4 regions of the Bacillus sp. WC2503 genome follow, and region 2 is predicted to be linked to each of the others. Evidence: a T-box and tRNA genes for the amino acid it is inferred to sense, from the RefSeq annotation. Region 2 holds a T-box; the other regions hold tRNA genes.
The links. A T-box is a leader RNA that pairs with one kind of tRNA and senses whether it is charged. The one in region 2 lies ahead of thrS (threonine--tRNA ligase), so its partner is inferred to be a tRNA-Thr.

Region 1 (2,616 bases), 1.4 Mb from region 2:
GAGCAGGGACGAAAGTCGGGCTTAGTGATCCGGTGGTTCCGCATGGAAGGGCCATCGCTCAACGGATAAAAGCTACCCCGGGGATAACAGGCTTATCTCCCCCAAGAGTCCACATCGACGGGGAGGTTTGGCACCTCGATGTCGGCTCATCGCATCCTGGGGCTGTAGTCGGTCCCAAGGGTTGGGCTGTTCGCCCATTAAAGCGGTACGCGAGCTGGGTTCAGAACGTCGTGAGACAGTTCGGTCCCTATCCGTCGTGGGCGTAGGAAATTTGAGAGGAGCTGTCCTTAGTACGAGAGGACCGGGATGGACGCACCGCTGGTGTACCAGTTGTTCTGCCAAGGGCATAGCTGGGTAGCTATGTGCGGAAGGGATAAGTGCTGAAAGCATCTAAGCATGAAGCCCCCCTCAAGATGAGATTTCCCATAGCGTAAGCTAGTAAGATCCCTGAAAGATGATCAGGTTGATAGGTTCGAGGTGGAAGCATGGTGACATGTGGAGCTGACGAATACTAATAGATCGAGGACTTAACCATATAATATGTAGCAAATGTTATCTAGTTTTGAGAGAACATAAAAAAACTTGTTGACTTTTAAAGTGAATAAGTTATAATAATGATTGTCTCAAAAGAATAATGTCTGGTAATGATGGCAGAGAGGTCACACCCGTTCCCATACCGAACACGGAAGTTAAGCTCTCTAGCGCCGATGGTAGTTGGGACCTTGTCCCTGTGAGAGTAGGACGTTGCCAGGCAATATTATTCCGCAGTAGCTCAGCGGTAGAGCTATCGGCTGTTAACCGATCGGTCGTAGGTTCGATTCCTACCTGCGGAGCCATTGGAGAGCTGTCCGAGTTGGCCGAAGGAGCACGATTGGAAATCGTGTATACGTCACAAGCGTATCAAGGGTTCGAATCCCTTGCTCTCCGCCATAAGGATTTATAATATTTGGCCCGTTGGTCAAGTGGTTAAGACACCGCCCTTTCACGGCGGTAACACGGGTTCGAATCCCGTACGGGTCACCACTTTGGAGGATTAGCTCAGCTGGGAGAGCACCTGCCTTACAAGCAGGGGGTCGGCGGTTCGATCCCGTCATCCTCCACCATATAAATTTTATATGAATAGTATTATCGCGGGGTGGAGCAGCACGGTAGCTCGTCGGGCTCATAACCCGAAGGTCGCAGGTTCAAATCCTGTCCCCGCAACCAAATGGTCCCGTGGTGTAGTGGTTAACATGCCTGCCTGTCACGCAGGAGATCGCCGGTTCGACCCCGGTCGGGACCGCCATTTTTTTAATAAGGCTCGGTAGCTCAGTCGGTAGAGCAGAGGACTGAAAATCCTCGTGTCGGCGGTTCGATTCCGTCCCGAGCCACCATTTATCTTAATACAATACGCCGGCTTAGCTCAATTGGTAGAGCAACTGACTTGTAATCAGTAGGTTGGGGGTTCAAGTCCTCTAGCCGGCACCATGTAAGTTTCGGAGGGGTAGCGAAGTGGCTAAACGCGGCGGACTGTAAATCCGCTCCTTCGGGTTCGGCAGTTCGAATCTGCCCCCCTCCACCATTTACATAGGGGCATAGTTTAAAGGTAGAACTGAGGTCTCCAAAACCTCCAGTGTGGGTTCGATTCCTACTGCCCCTGCCAAATATATTTACACAACATGGCGGTTGTGGCGAAGTGGTTAACGCACCGGATTGTGGCTCCGGCATTCGTGGGTTCGATTCCCATCAGTCGCCCCATTTTTATTTTAAAAATTACAAATAATCTAATTGATACTTACATATAATTAAGTAAGAATTCGATGGGCTATAGCCAAGCGGTAAGGCAACGGACTTTGACTCCGTCATGCGCTGGTTCGAATCCAGCTAGCCCAGCCATTTTTGCGGAAGTAGTTCAGTGGTAGAATACAACCTTGCCAAGGTTGGGGTCGCGGGTTCGAATCCCGTCTTCCGCTCCAATTAAATTAAATATGGCGGCATAGCCAAGTGGTAAGGCAGAGGTCTGCAAAACCTTTATCACCGGTTCAAATCCGGTTGCCGCCTTTATTATTGTGCCGATGTGGCGGAATTGGCAGACGCGCACGACTCAAAATCGTGTTCCTTCGGGAGTGTCGGTTCGACCCCGACCATCGGTATCACGAACGGCGTAACATCAAGGCTCTACACTAGTTGTGTAGAGTTTTTTTGTGTTTTCATCGCACTACAAAATAAGGACTAATACTATCAAAGCTCATGCTATACAGTTAAAGCAAACTGTGAAACACTAAAGGGATAAAAATGAACATTCATTTTTATCCCTTTAGTGTTTCATTTTATAGAGAATCTCTCCACCCTGGTGACATGAAGTTAAATCCGACACCACCAGTAGATATTAGCACATTATCAACTGTTAACTTTGTAATTTCTAAAAACTTCTTTTCAAACTCTTCTCTGTTGTACTTGTACATAGTTGAGTGGCACGACCACATTTGCGTTGAAGTACTCAACCATTCCCCTAATTCCTTTAATTTAGGGAATGACTCAAATTGAATTGGTTCATCTAATTTCATGAATCTCACTTGATAGATAGTTGGGTTTAGCTTTTCTCCTATCCCTTTAAGACCATGTGCTTTTTTTTCA
Region 2 (2,616 bases):
GGATTTTCTAACGAAAGGAAATGCAATTCTACTAAGAGTGAACTTCCACGGGCCAAACTCTTATAGGATTTGTAACGTATAGATACAATCCTTTAGAGCGGGGATAAAAGGGGGGACAAAAGTGATTGAAATTTGCTTCGAAGAAAAAAATGATGCTATGCACGTATATAAACAACTACTGAAAAGGGCGGAAGTGTTATATAAAGAAACGAGTGTATATTTACAGGAACAAAAAGTTGTAATTCACATACCAGTATGTGAATCACACTATATTGAAAAGATTTTATTGCCAGTCATGGTATATTTCATTGTGAATGTGAAACAAAATGAGTGGATTTATACAATTTTAAAAGAAAAGTTTTTTTATGAAGAACAAGAAGAGTGTCATCAAATATTGCATATAGCACAAGAAGTTTTAAAGGGAAGAAGAAAAGGGGTTGCTCGTGAGTTAACACGTTACACATTTGAATCGTATATTAAGTCTTCTTTAAATAATTGGCTTTGTGATCCGCTCTCATTCTCGTTTTCATCATATGTTCGTTTTCGTCTTCGTACATATAGGGAAATGGTAGCTAAGCTTACTGAAGTGGCAATTGATGAGTATAAGATGGAACAAGAATATCAAATGTTCATTGAGACGCTCCGGCAACAAGTTAGTAATCGAAAGTCACGTTTGTCCTGTATGCATCTTATTTTTGATGAAAGTTTTATTTTCTATGATGATAAAGGTAGACGTTTAAAACAGGAGAAATTGGTCCAATATATAGATGAAGATTTGCTAAAGCAAAAAGATGTATATATTGATACAAAAGTAATTGCACCACTTCTTTCTATTTCACCGAAAAAAATCTATTTGTATACGAAAGAACAAGACCATAATATGATTATTACTTTGCGAAACGTATTTCAAGAACGGATACAAATACACGGATTACATGAGTTTGAACGCAATGTGAAAAATTTAAAAAATAAAGGTAACGCCCTTGATTTTCTAAGTTTTTGAGCATATAATTACCTACATAAATGAAATATATTGAAATGTCATGATGAGGACATGAGTAGTTTTCTACGATTTTCAGAGAGGGAAGCCTTAGGGTGTGAGCTTCCTAGTACGGGATTATTACTTACCACCTCTAAACTTTAGCAGTGAACGATTTTTTTAGTAATTGCTAACGGACAACACCGTTATGTTGAACTTGAGCAATTAACAATCATGTTAATTGGAACAAGGGTGGAACCACGAATTCAACACTCGTCCCTTTTTACGGGATGAGTGTTTTTTATTTTGAGAAAAAGAGGAGTGACCAGTGATGGCAGATGTAGTTAAAATTACTTTCCCTGATGGAGCTGTGAAGGAGTTTCCAAAAGGCGTAACAACTGAAGAAATCGCAGCTTCTATTAGCCCAGGCTTAAAGAAAAAAGCTGTGGCTGGAAAATTAAACGATGAGATGATTGATCTTGTTACACCAATCGAAGAAGATGGTGCAGTTTCTATTATTACATTAGATTCTGAAGATGGCTTATACATTTTACGCCATTCAACAGCCCACCTTTTAGCACAAGCGTTAAAACGTTTATATAAAGATGTTAAGCTTGAGCTTGGCATTGGCCCAGTAATCGAAAATGGCTTCTACTACGATATTGATATGGAAGAAGCAATTACAGTTGAAGACTTCAAGAAAATCGAAAAAGAAATGCAAAAAATCGTGAACGAGAACTTAGAAATCGTTCGTCATGAAGTACCACGTGCAGAAGCACTTCGTCGCTTTGAAGAAATCGGCGATGAGTTAAAATTAGATTTAATTAACGATCTTCCAGAAGATGCAGTTATTTCAATCTATGAGCAAGGCGAATTCTTCGACCTTTGCCGCGGTGTTCACCTTCCATCTACAGGGAAAATTAAAGTGTTTAAATTATTAAGCGTTGCAGGTGCTTACTGGCGCGGCGATAGCAATAATAAAATGCTACAACGTATTTACGGTACTGCATTTGTTAAGAAAGCAGAATTAGATGAGCATTTACGTATGCTTGAAGAAGCGAAAGAGCGCGATCACCGTAAATTAGGTAAAGAATTAAAACTATTTACTAATAGCCAAAAAGTAGGACAAGGTTTACCACTTTGGTTACCAAAAGGTGCAACGATCCGTCGTATTATCGAGCGTTACATCGTTGATAAAGAAGCAAGCTTAGGCTATGATCACGTATACACTCCAGTACTAGGAAGCAGAGAGCTATATGAAACTTCTGGTCACTGGAATCACTACCGTGATGGTATGTTCCCATCAATGGAAATGGATAATGAAGAGTTAGTTCTTCGTCCAATGAACTGCCCTCACCACATGATGGTTTATAAAAACGATATTCACAGCTACCGTGAATTACCAATCCGTATTGCGGAACTTGGAACAATGCACCGCTATGAAATGTCAGGTGCGTTATCTGGATTACAACGTGTACGCGGAATGACTTTAAACGATGCGCACATTTTCGTACGCCCAGATCAAATTAAAGAAGAGTTAAAACGTGTTGTAAACTTAACTCTAGAAGTGTACAAAGATTTTGGTTTAGAGAACTATTCATTCCGTCTATCTTATCGTGACCCAGCAGATACTAAAA
Region 3 (2,616 bases), 3.7 Mb from region 2:
TTAGCTCAGCTGGGAGAGCACCTGCCTTACAAGCAGGGGGTCGGCGGTTCGATCCCGTCATCCTCCACCATTTATGTCGGAGGGGTAGCGAAGTGGCTAAACGCGGCGGACTGTAAATCCGCTCCTTCGGGTTCGGCAGTTCGAATCTGCCCCCCTCCACCATTTCTTAATTATTGGGCTATAGCCAAGCGGTAAGGCAACGGACTTTGACTCCGTCATGCGCTGGTTCGAATCCAGCTAGCCCAGCCATTAAGAGCCATTAGCTCAGTTGGTAGAGCATCTGACTTTTAATCAGAGGGTCGAAGGTTCGAATCCTTCATGGCTCACCATTTTCAATAAAATATGCGGGTGTGGCGGAATTGGCAGACGCACTAGACTTAGGATCTAGCGCCTTTGGCGTGGGGGTTCGACTCCCTTCACCCGCACTTTTAATAAAATATCTCATAACATGTCTTGCGGAAGTAGTTCAGTGGTAGAATACAACCTTGCCAAGGTTGGGGTCGCGGGTTCGAATCCCGTCTTCCGCTCCAATTTTCAATATGACATGCCGGGGTGGCGGAACAGGCAGACGCACAGGACTTAAAATCCTGCGGTGGGTGACCACCGTGCGGGTTCGACCCCCGCCCTCGGCACCATATGCGCCCGTAGCTCAATTGGATAGAGCGTTTGACTACGGATCAAGAGGTTAGGGGTTCGACTCCTCTCGGGCGCGCTTTTATTAACGGGAAGTGGCTCAGCTTGGTAGAGCACCTGGTTTGGGACCAGGGGGTCGCAGGTTCAAATCCTGTCTTCCCGATTTTCCCAAAAACATGGGGCCTTAGCTCAGCTGGGAGAGCGCCTGCCTTGCACGCAGGAGGTCAGCGGTTCGATCCCGCTAGGCTCCACTTTATTTATTATATGTCTCGGAGGTATACCCAAGTTCGGCTGAAGGGATCGGTCTTGAAAACCGACAGGCGGTGAGAATCGCGCGGGGGTTCGAATCCCTCTACCTCCTCCATTTTCTTTTGAAATGGTTTAGCTACATATAATAATAAAATATTTATTTTCCTTCATGGAGGTATACCCAAGTTCGGCTGAAGGGATCGGTCTTGAAAACCGACAGGCGGCGAGAGTCGCGCGGGGGTTCGAATCCCTCTACCTCCTCCATTTTTAAAATATTATATTGTCGCGGGGTGGAGCAGTACGGTAGCTCGTCGGGCTCATAACCCGAAGGTCGCAGGTTCAAATCCTGTCCCCGCAACCAAATGGTCCCGTGGTGTAGTGGTTAACATGCCTGCCTGTCACGCAGGAGATCGCCGGTTCGACCCCGGTCGGGACCGCCATTTATGTTGGCTCGGTAGCTCAGTCGGTAGAGCAGAGGACTGAAAATCCTCGTGTCGGCGGTTCGATTCCGTCCCGAGCCACCATTTTTTTTATGCCGGCTTAGCTCAATTGGTAGAGCAACTGACTTGTAATCAGTAGGTTGGGGGTTCAAGTCCTCTAGCCGGCATCATTTAGGGGCATAGTTTAAAGGTAGAACTGAGGTCTCCAAAACCTCCAGTGTGGGTTCGATTCCTACTGCCCCTGTAAAGTATATGGGCCTATAGCTCAGCTGGTTAGAGCGCACGCCTGATAAGCGTGAGGTCGATGGTTCGAGTCCATTTAGGCCCACCATATATTTATTCCGCAGTAGCTCAGTGGTAGAGCTATCGGCTGTTAACCGATCGGTCGTAGGTTCGAGTCCTACCTGCGGAGCCATGGCCCGTTGGTCAAGTGGTTAAGACACCGCCCTTTCACGGCGGTAACACGGGTTCGAATCCCGTACGGGTCATAAAGAAAGAGTCAGCAATATGCTGGCTCTTTTTTATTGTGTATAATCCTCTTTTTTATCATCTTATTTTCCTCAAATAAATAAAGGGATTTAGGAAAAACTATGGTATGTATTAAAAGGAGGAGATAAAAAATGACGCAAGTTAGAGACTTTATGAGTACTCATATTGTACATTGTACACCGTTAGATAATGTATATGAGGCTGCTGTAAAAATGAAGGAAGAATCAGTTGGATTGATTCCTGTTCTTGAAAATGAACAAGTCGTTGGGCTTGTTACTGATCGAGATTTAGTTGTTCGAGGGATTGCTGAAAAACATCCTGGGTCTAATAAAATTACAAATGTAATGACGACAAACATTGTTTCGGTTTCTCCAGATGATTCTATTGAAAAAGCTACAGAATTAATGGCACAGTATCAAATTAGACGATTGCCAGTAGTTGAGGGCGGTCAACTTGTCGGGATGCTAGCATTAGGTGATTTAGCTATAAGAGAAGCGGCAGATGATCAAGCTGGGTTCGCTTTAAGTGAAATCTCGGAACGTACGGAATAAAGTTAAACTTTAATTAGTGAAAGTGTTATTGTCCACAAATAGTGGGATAAATGATGGATAAAAATCAGATACATTATTCTAGTATATGTGGATTAAACTAATATATTAGCGTGATGTATCTGAGACATTATATAATAAGTACATAGTTAAGGTTTTCGACAGTTTATTTAAATTTTTCATTCCTAATTTTAAATAAGAGAAAAAGTGATATACTGATAGATATAAGTATTATGATAGGTTTTGAATATAACAAT
Region 4 (2,616 bases), 280 kb from region 2:
CTATCTCCTTATATGAGAGTTCATAGTCATACTTTAATAAAAGAATATGTTTATATACTGGATTCATCTTTCCAAGTATGCTTTGTATTTCTACTTGAAGCTCTTTTCTTAAAAGTGGTTCATCTAATCCTTTTGCTCCAATTAATTGAACAGATTCAATCGGGATTTGTTCAATACGCTGTTGCCTTCTTGCTAGATCACGATGCCTATTAATCGCAACTTGAAATAACCATGTTTTTATATACGTAATTTTCATATTCGGTATAGATACTAATGCCTTATGTATCGTGTCTTGAACGATATCTTCTGCTTCTACTGGTGGTACTCCAATTTTAAGTAAATACCTATAAATGCTTTTAGATGTTTCTATAATGATTTTTTCATACTCCATCGCTCTCTCCTTTCTATTAGTTAGACGATTCAAATAGAAAAAAGTATACAAGAAATCCATAAAAAAAAGCAGACTATCCAAAGCCCACTTTTACACAACAAAAAAGAGATAGCAGATTATGCTATCTCTTTTAGTATGACCCGTACGGGATTCGAACCCGTGTTACCGCCGTGAAAGGGCGGTGTCTTAACCACTTGACCAACGGGCCAATTCTGGCAGAGAAGAAGGGATTCGAACCCTCGCACCGCGTTCGCGATCTACTCCCTTAGCAGGGGAGCCCCTTGAGCCACTTGGGTACTTCTCTATAATATGGCTCCGCAGGTAGGACTCGAACCTACGACCGATCGGTTAACAGCCGATAGCTCTACCACTGAGCTACTGCGGAACAATTATGGTGGGCCTAAATGGACTCGAACCATCGACCTCACGCTTATCAGGCGTGCGCTCTAACCAGCTGAGCTATAGGCCCATAATTGAAAAGCGGGTGAAGAGAATCGAACTCTCGACCAGAGCTTGGAAGGCTCTTGTTTTACCACTAAACTACACCCGCATTAAATTGTAAATGGTGAGCCATGAAGGATTCGAACCTTCGACCCTCTGATTAAAAGTCAGATGCTCTACCAACTGAGCTAATGGCTCATTTTGAAAGTGGTGCCGGCTAGAGGACTTGAACCCCCAACCTACTGATTACAAGTCAGTTGCTCTACCAATTGAGCTAAGCCGGCTTGCGATTTCAAAATGGTGGCTCGGGACGGAATCGAACCGCCGACACGAGGATTTTCAGTCCTCTGCTCTACCGACTGAGCTACCGAGCCTTTATGTAAAAAAATGGCGGTCCCGACCGGGGTCGAACCGGCGATCTCCTGCGTGACAGGCAGGCATGTTAACCACTACACCACGGGACCATTTGGTTGCGGGGACAGGATTTGAACCTGCGACCTTCGGGTTATGAGCCCGACGAGCTACCGTGCTGCTCCACCCCGCGATGATAAAATATTTAATTTAGAAAAAATGGAGGAGGTAGAGGGATTCGAACCCCCGCGCGACTCTCGCCGCCTGTCGGTTTTCAAGACCGATCCCTTCAGCCGAACTTGGGTATACCTCCGAGATATAAACTTTGAGTGGTGGACCTTGTAGGACTCGAACCTACGACCGGACGGTTATGAGCCGTCTGCTCTAACCAGCTGAGCTAAAGGTCCTTATGGTAGCGGCGGAGGGGATCGAACCCCCGACCTCACGGGTATGAACCGTACGCTCTAGCCAGCTGAGCTACACCGCCATAAGTAATATAAAAATAAGTGGAGCCTAGCGGGATCGAACCGCTGACCTCCTGCGTGCAAGGCAGGCGCTCTCCCAGCTGAGCTAAGGCCCCATGTTTTTGGGAATATCGGGAAGACAGGATTTGAACCTGCGACCCCCTGGTCCCAAACCAGGTGCTCTACCAAGCTGAGCCACTTCCCGTTAATAAAAGCGCGCCCGAGAGGAGTCGAACCCCTAACCTCTTGATCCGTAGTCAAACGCTCTATCCAATTGAGCTACGGGCGCATATGGTGCCGAGGGCGGGGGTCGAACCCGCACGGTGGTCACCCACCGCAGGATTTTAAGTCCTGTGCGTCTGCCTGTTCCGCCACCCCGGCATGTCATATTGAAAATTGGAGCGGAAGACGGGATTCGAACCCGCGACCCCAACCTTGGCAAGGTTGTATTCTACCACTGAACTACTTCCGCAAGACATGTTATGAGATATTTTATTAAAAGTGCGGGTGAAGGGAGTCGAACCCCCACGCCAAAGGCGCCAGATCCTAAGTCTGGTGCGTCTGCCAATTCCGCCACACCCGCATATTAATTTATTTAAGAAAAAATGGGGCGACTGATGGGAATCGAACCCACGAATGCCGGAGCCACAATCCGGTGCGTTAACCACTTCGCCACAACCGCCATAGTTACTGGTGCCGACTAGAGGACTTGAACCCCCAACCTACTGATTACAAGTCAGTTGCTCTACCAATTGAGCTAAGTCGGCTAAATGGTGGAGGATGACGGGATCGAACCGCCGACCCCCTGCTTGTAAGGCAGGTGCTCTCCCAGCTGAGCTAATCCTCCATTTGCCTGGCAACGTCCTACTCTCACAGGGACAAGGTCCCAACTACCATCGGCGCTAGAGAGCTTAACTTCCGTGTTCGGTATGGGAACGGGTGTGACCTCTCTGCCATCATTACCAGACT

Region 1: it encodes a tRNA-Thr, which carries the amino acid that the T-box ahead of thrS (threonine--tRNA ligase) is inferred to sense. The anticodon was not compared.
Region 3: it encodes a tRNA-Thr, which carries the amino acid that the T-box ahead of thrS (threonine--tRNA ligase) is inferred to sense. The anticodon was not compared.
Region 4: it encodes a tRNA-Thr, which carries the amino acid that the T-box ahead of thrS (threonine--tRNA ligase) is inferred to sense. The anticodon was not compared.

Annotation. Positions count from the first base shown of each region.
Region 1 is NZ_JBQYMD010000001.1:5,193,018-5,195,633, forward strand. Features, by position in the region: rRNA gene ACUN26_RS26705 (23S ribosomal RNA) at 1-535, shown strand, start outside; rRNA gene rrf (5S ribosomal RNA) at 638-753, shown strand; tRNA gene ACUN26_RS26715 (tRNA-Asn) at 762-836, shown strand; tRNA gene ACUN26_RS26720 (tRNA-Ser) at 839-930, shown strand; tRNA gene ACUN26_RS26725 (tRNA-Glu) at 949-1,023, shown strand; tRNA gene ACUN26_RS26730 (tRNA-Val) at 1,028-1,103, shown strand; tRNA gene ACUN26_RS26735 (tRNA-Met) at 1,130-1,206, shown strand; tRNA gene ACUN26_RS26740 (tRNA-Asp) at 1,210-1,285, shown strand; tRNA gene ACUN26_RS26745 (tRNA-Phe) at 1,298-1,373, shown strand; tRNA gene ACUN26_RS26750 (tRNA-Thr) at 1,392-1,467, shown strand; tRNA gene ACUN26_RS26755 (tRNA-Tyr) at 1,478-1,561, shown strand; tRNA gene ACUN26_RS26760 (tRNA-Trp) at 1,569-1,642, shown strand; tRNA gene ACUN26_RS26765 (tRNA-His) at 1,662-1,737, shown strand; tRNA gene ACUN26_RS26770 (tRNA-Gln) at 1,801-1,875, shown strand; tRNA gene ACUN26_RS26775 (tRNA-Gly) at 1,881-1,955, shown strand; tRNA gene ACUN26_RS26780 (tRNA-Cys) at 1,970-2,040, shown strand; tRNA gene ACUN26_RS26785 (tRNA-Leu) at 2,051-2,132, shown strand; gene ACUN26_RS26790 (DUF3884 family protein) at 2,310-2,616, opposite strand, start outside.
Region 2 is NZ_JBQYMD010000001.1:3,790,013-3,792,628, reverse strand. Features, by position in the region: gene ytxC (putative sporulation protein YtxC) at 122-1,003, shown strand; T-box leader at 1,035-1,263, shown strand; gene thrS (threonine--tRNA ligase) at 1,311-2,616, shown strand, end outside.
Region 3 is NZ_JBQYMD010000001.1:90,316-92,931, forward strand. Features, by position in the region: tRNA gene ACUN26_RS00420 (tRNA-Val) at 1-70, shown strand, start outside; tRNA gene ACUN26_RS00425 (tRNA-Tyr) at 79-162, shown strand; tRNA gene ACUN26_RS00430 (tRNA-Gln) at 175-249, shown strand; tRNA gene ACUN26_RS00435 (tRNA-Lys) at 254-329, shown strand; tRNA gene ACUN26_RS00440 (tRNA-Leu) at 345-425, shown strand; tRNA gene ACUN26_RS00445 (tRNA-Gly) at 456-530, shown strand; tRNA gene ACUN26_RS00450 (tRNA-Leu) at 547-635, shown strand; tRNA gene ACUN26_RS00455 (tRNA-Arg) at 639-712, shown strand; tRNA gene ACUN26_RS00460 (tRNA-Pro) at 723-796, shown strand; tRNA gene ACUN26_RS00465 (tRNA-Ala) at 812-884, shown strand; tRNA gene ACUN26_RS00470 (tRNA-Ser) at 905-997, shown strand; tRNA gene ACUN26_RS00475 (tRNA-Ser) at 1,054-1,146, shown strand; tRNA gene ACUN26_RS00480 (tRNA-Met) at 1,167-1,243, shown strand; tRNA gene ACUN26_RS00485 (tRNA-Asp) at 1,247-1,322, shown strand; tRNA gene ACUN26_RS00490 (tRNA-Phe) at 1,331-1,406, shown strand; tRNA gene ACUN26_RS00495 (tRNA-Thr) at 1,417-1,489, shown strand; tRNA gene ACUN26_RS00500 (tRNA-Trp) at 1,496-1,566, shown strand; tRNA gene ACUN26_RS00505 (tRNA-Ile) at 1,577-1,653, shown strand; tRNA gene ACUN26_RS00510 (tRNA-Asn) at 1,663-1,737, shown strand; tRNA gene ACUN26_RS00515 (tRNA-Glu) at 1,739-1,810, shown strand; gene ACUN26_RS00520 (CBS domain-containing protein) at 1,943-2,362, shown strand.
Region 4 is NZ_JBQYMD010000001.1:4,074,606-4,077,221, forward strand. Features, by position in the region: gene ACUN26_RS20970 (RNA polymerase sigma factor) at 1-391, opposite strand, end outside; tRNA gene ACUN26_RS20975 (tRNA-Glu) at 528-599, opposite strand; tRNA gene ACUN26_RS20980 (tRNA-Ser) at 605-695, opposite strand; tRNA gene ACUN26_RS20985 (tRNA-Asn) at 702-776, opposite strand; tRNA gene ACUN26_RS20990 (tRNA-Ile) at 784-860, opposite strand; tRNA gene ACUN26_RS20995 (tRNA-Gly) at 871-941, opposite strand; tRNA gene ACUN26_RS21000 (tRNA-Lys) at 955-1,030, opposite strand; tRNA gene ACUN26_RS21005 (tRNA-Thr) at 1,041-1,116, opposite strand; tRNA gene ACUN26_RS21010 (tRNA-Phe) at 1,131-1,206, opposite strand; tRNA gene ACUN26_RS21015 (tRNA-Asp) at 1,221-1,296, opposite strand; tRNA gene ACUN26_RS21020 (tRNA-Met) at 1,300-1,376, opposite strand; tRNA gene ACUN26_RS21025 (tRNA-Ser) at 1,404-1,496, opposite strand; tRNA gene ACUN26_RS21030 (tRNA-Ile) at 1,514-1,590, opposite strand; tRNA gene ACUN26_RS21035 (tRNA-Met) at 1,594-1,670, opposite strand; tRNA gene ACUN26_RS21040 (tRNA-Ala) at 1,691-1,763, opposite strand; tRNA gene ACUN26_RS21045 (tRNA-Pro) at 1,779-1,852, opposite strand; tRNA gene ACUN26_RS21050 (tRNA-Arg) at 1,863-1,936, opposite strand; tRNA gene ACUN26_RS21055 (tRNA-Leu) at 1,940-2,028, opposite strand; tRNA gene ACUN26_RS21060 (tRNA-Gly) at 2,045-2,119, opposite strand; tRNA gene ACUN26_RS21065 (tRNA-Leu) at 2,150-2,230, opposite strand; tRNA gene ACUN26_RS21070 (tRNA-His) at 2,254-2,329, opposite strand; tRNA gene ACUN26_RS21075 (tRNA-Thr) at 2,339-2,414, opposite strand; tRNA gene ACUN26_RS21080 (tRNA-Val) at 2,419-2,494, opposite strand; rRNA gene rrf (5S ribosomal RNA) at 2,499-2,614, opposite strand.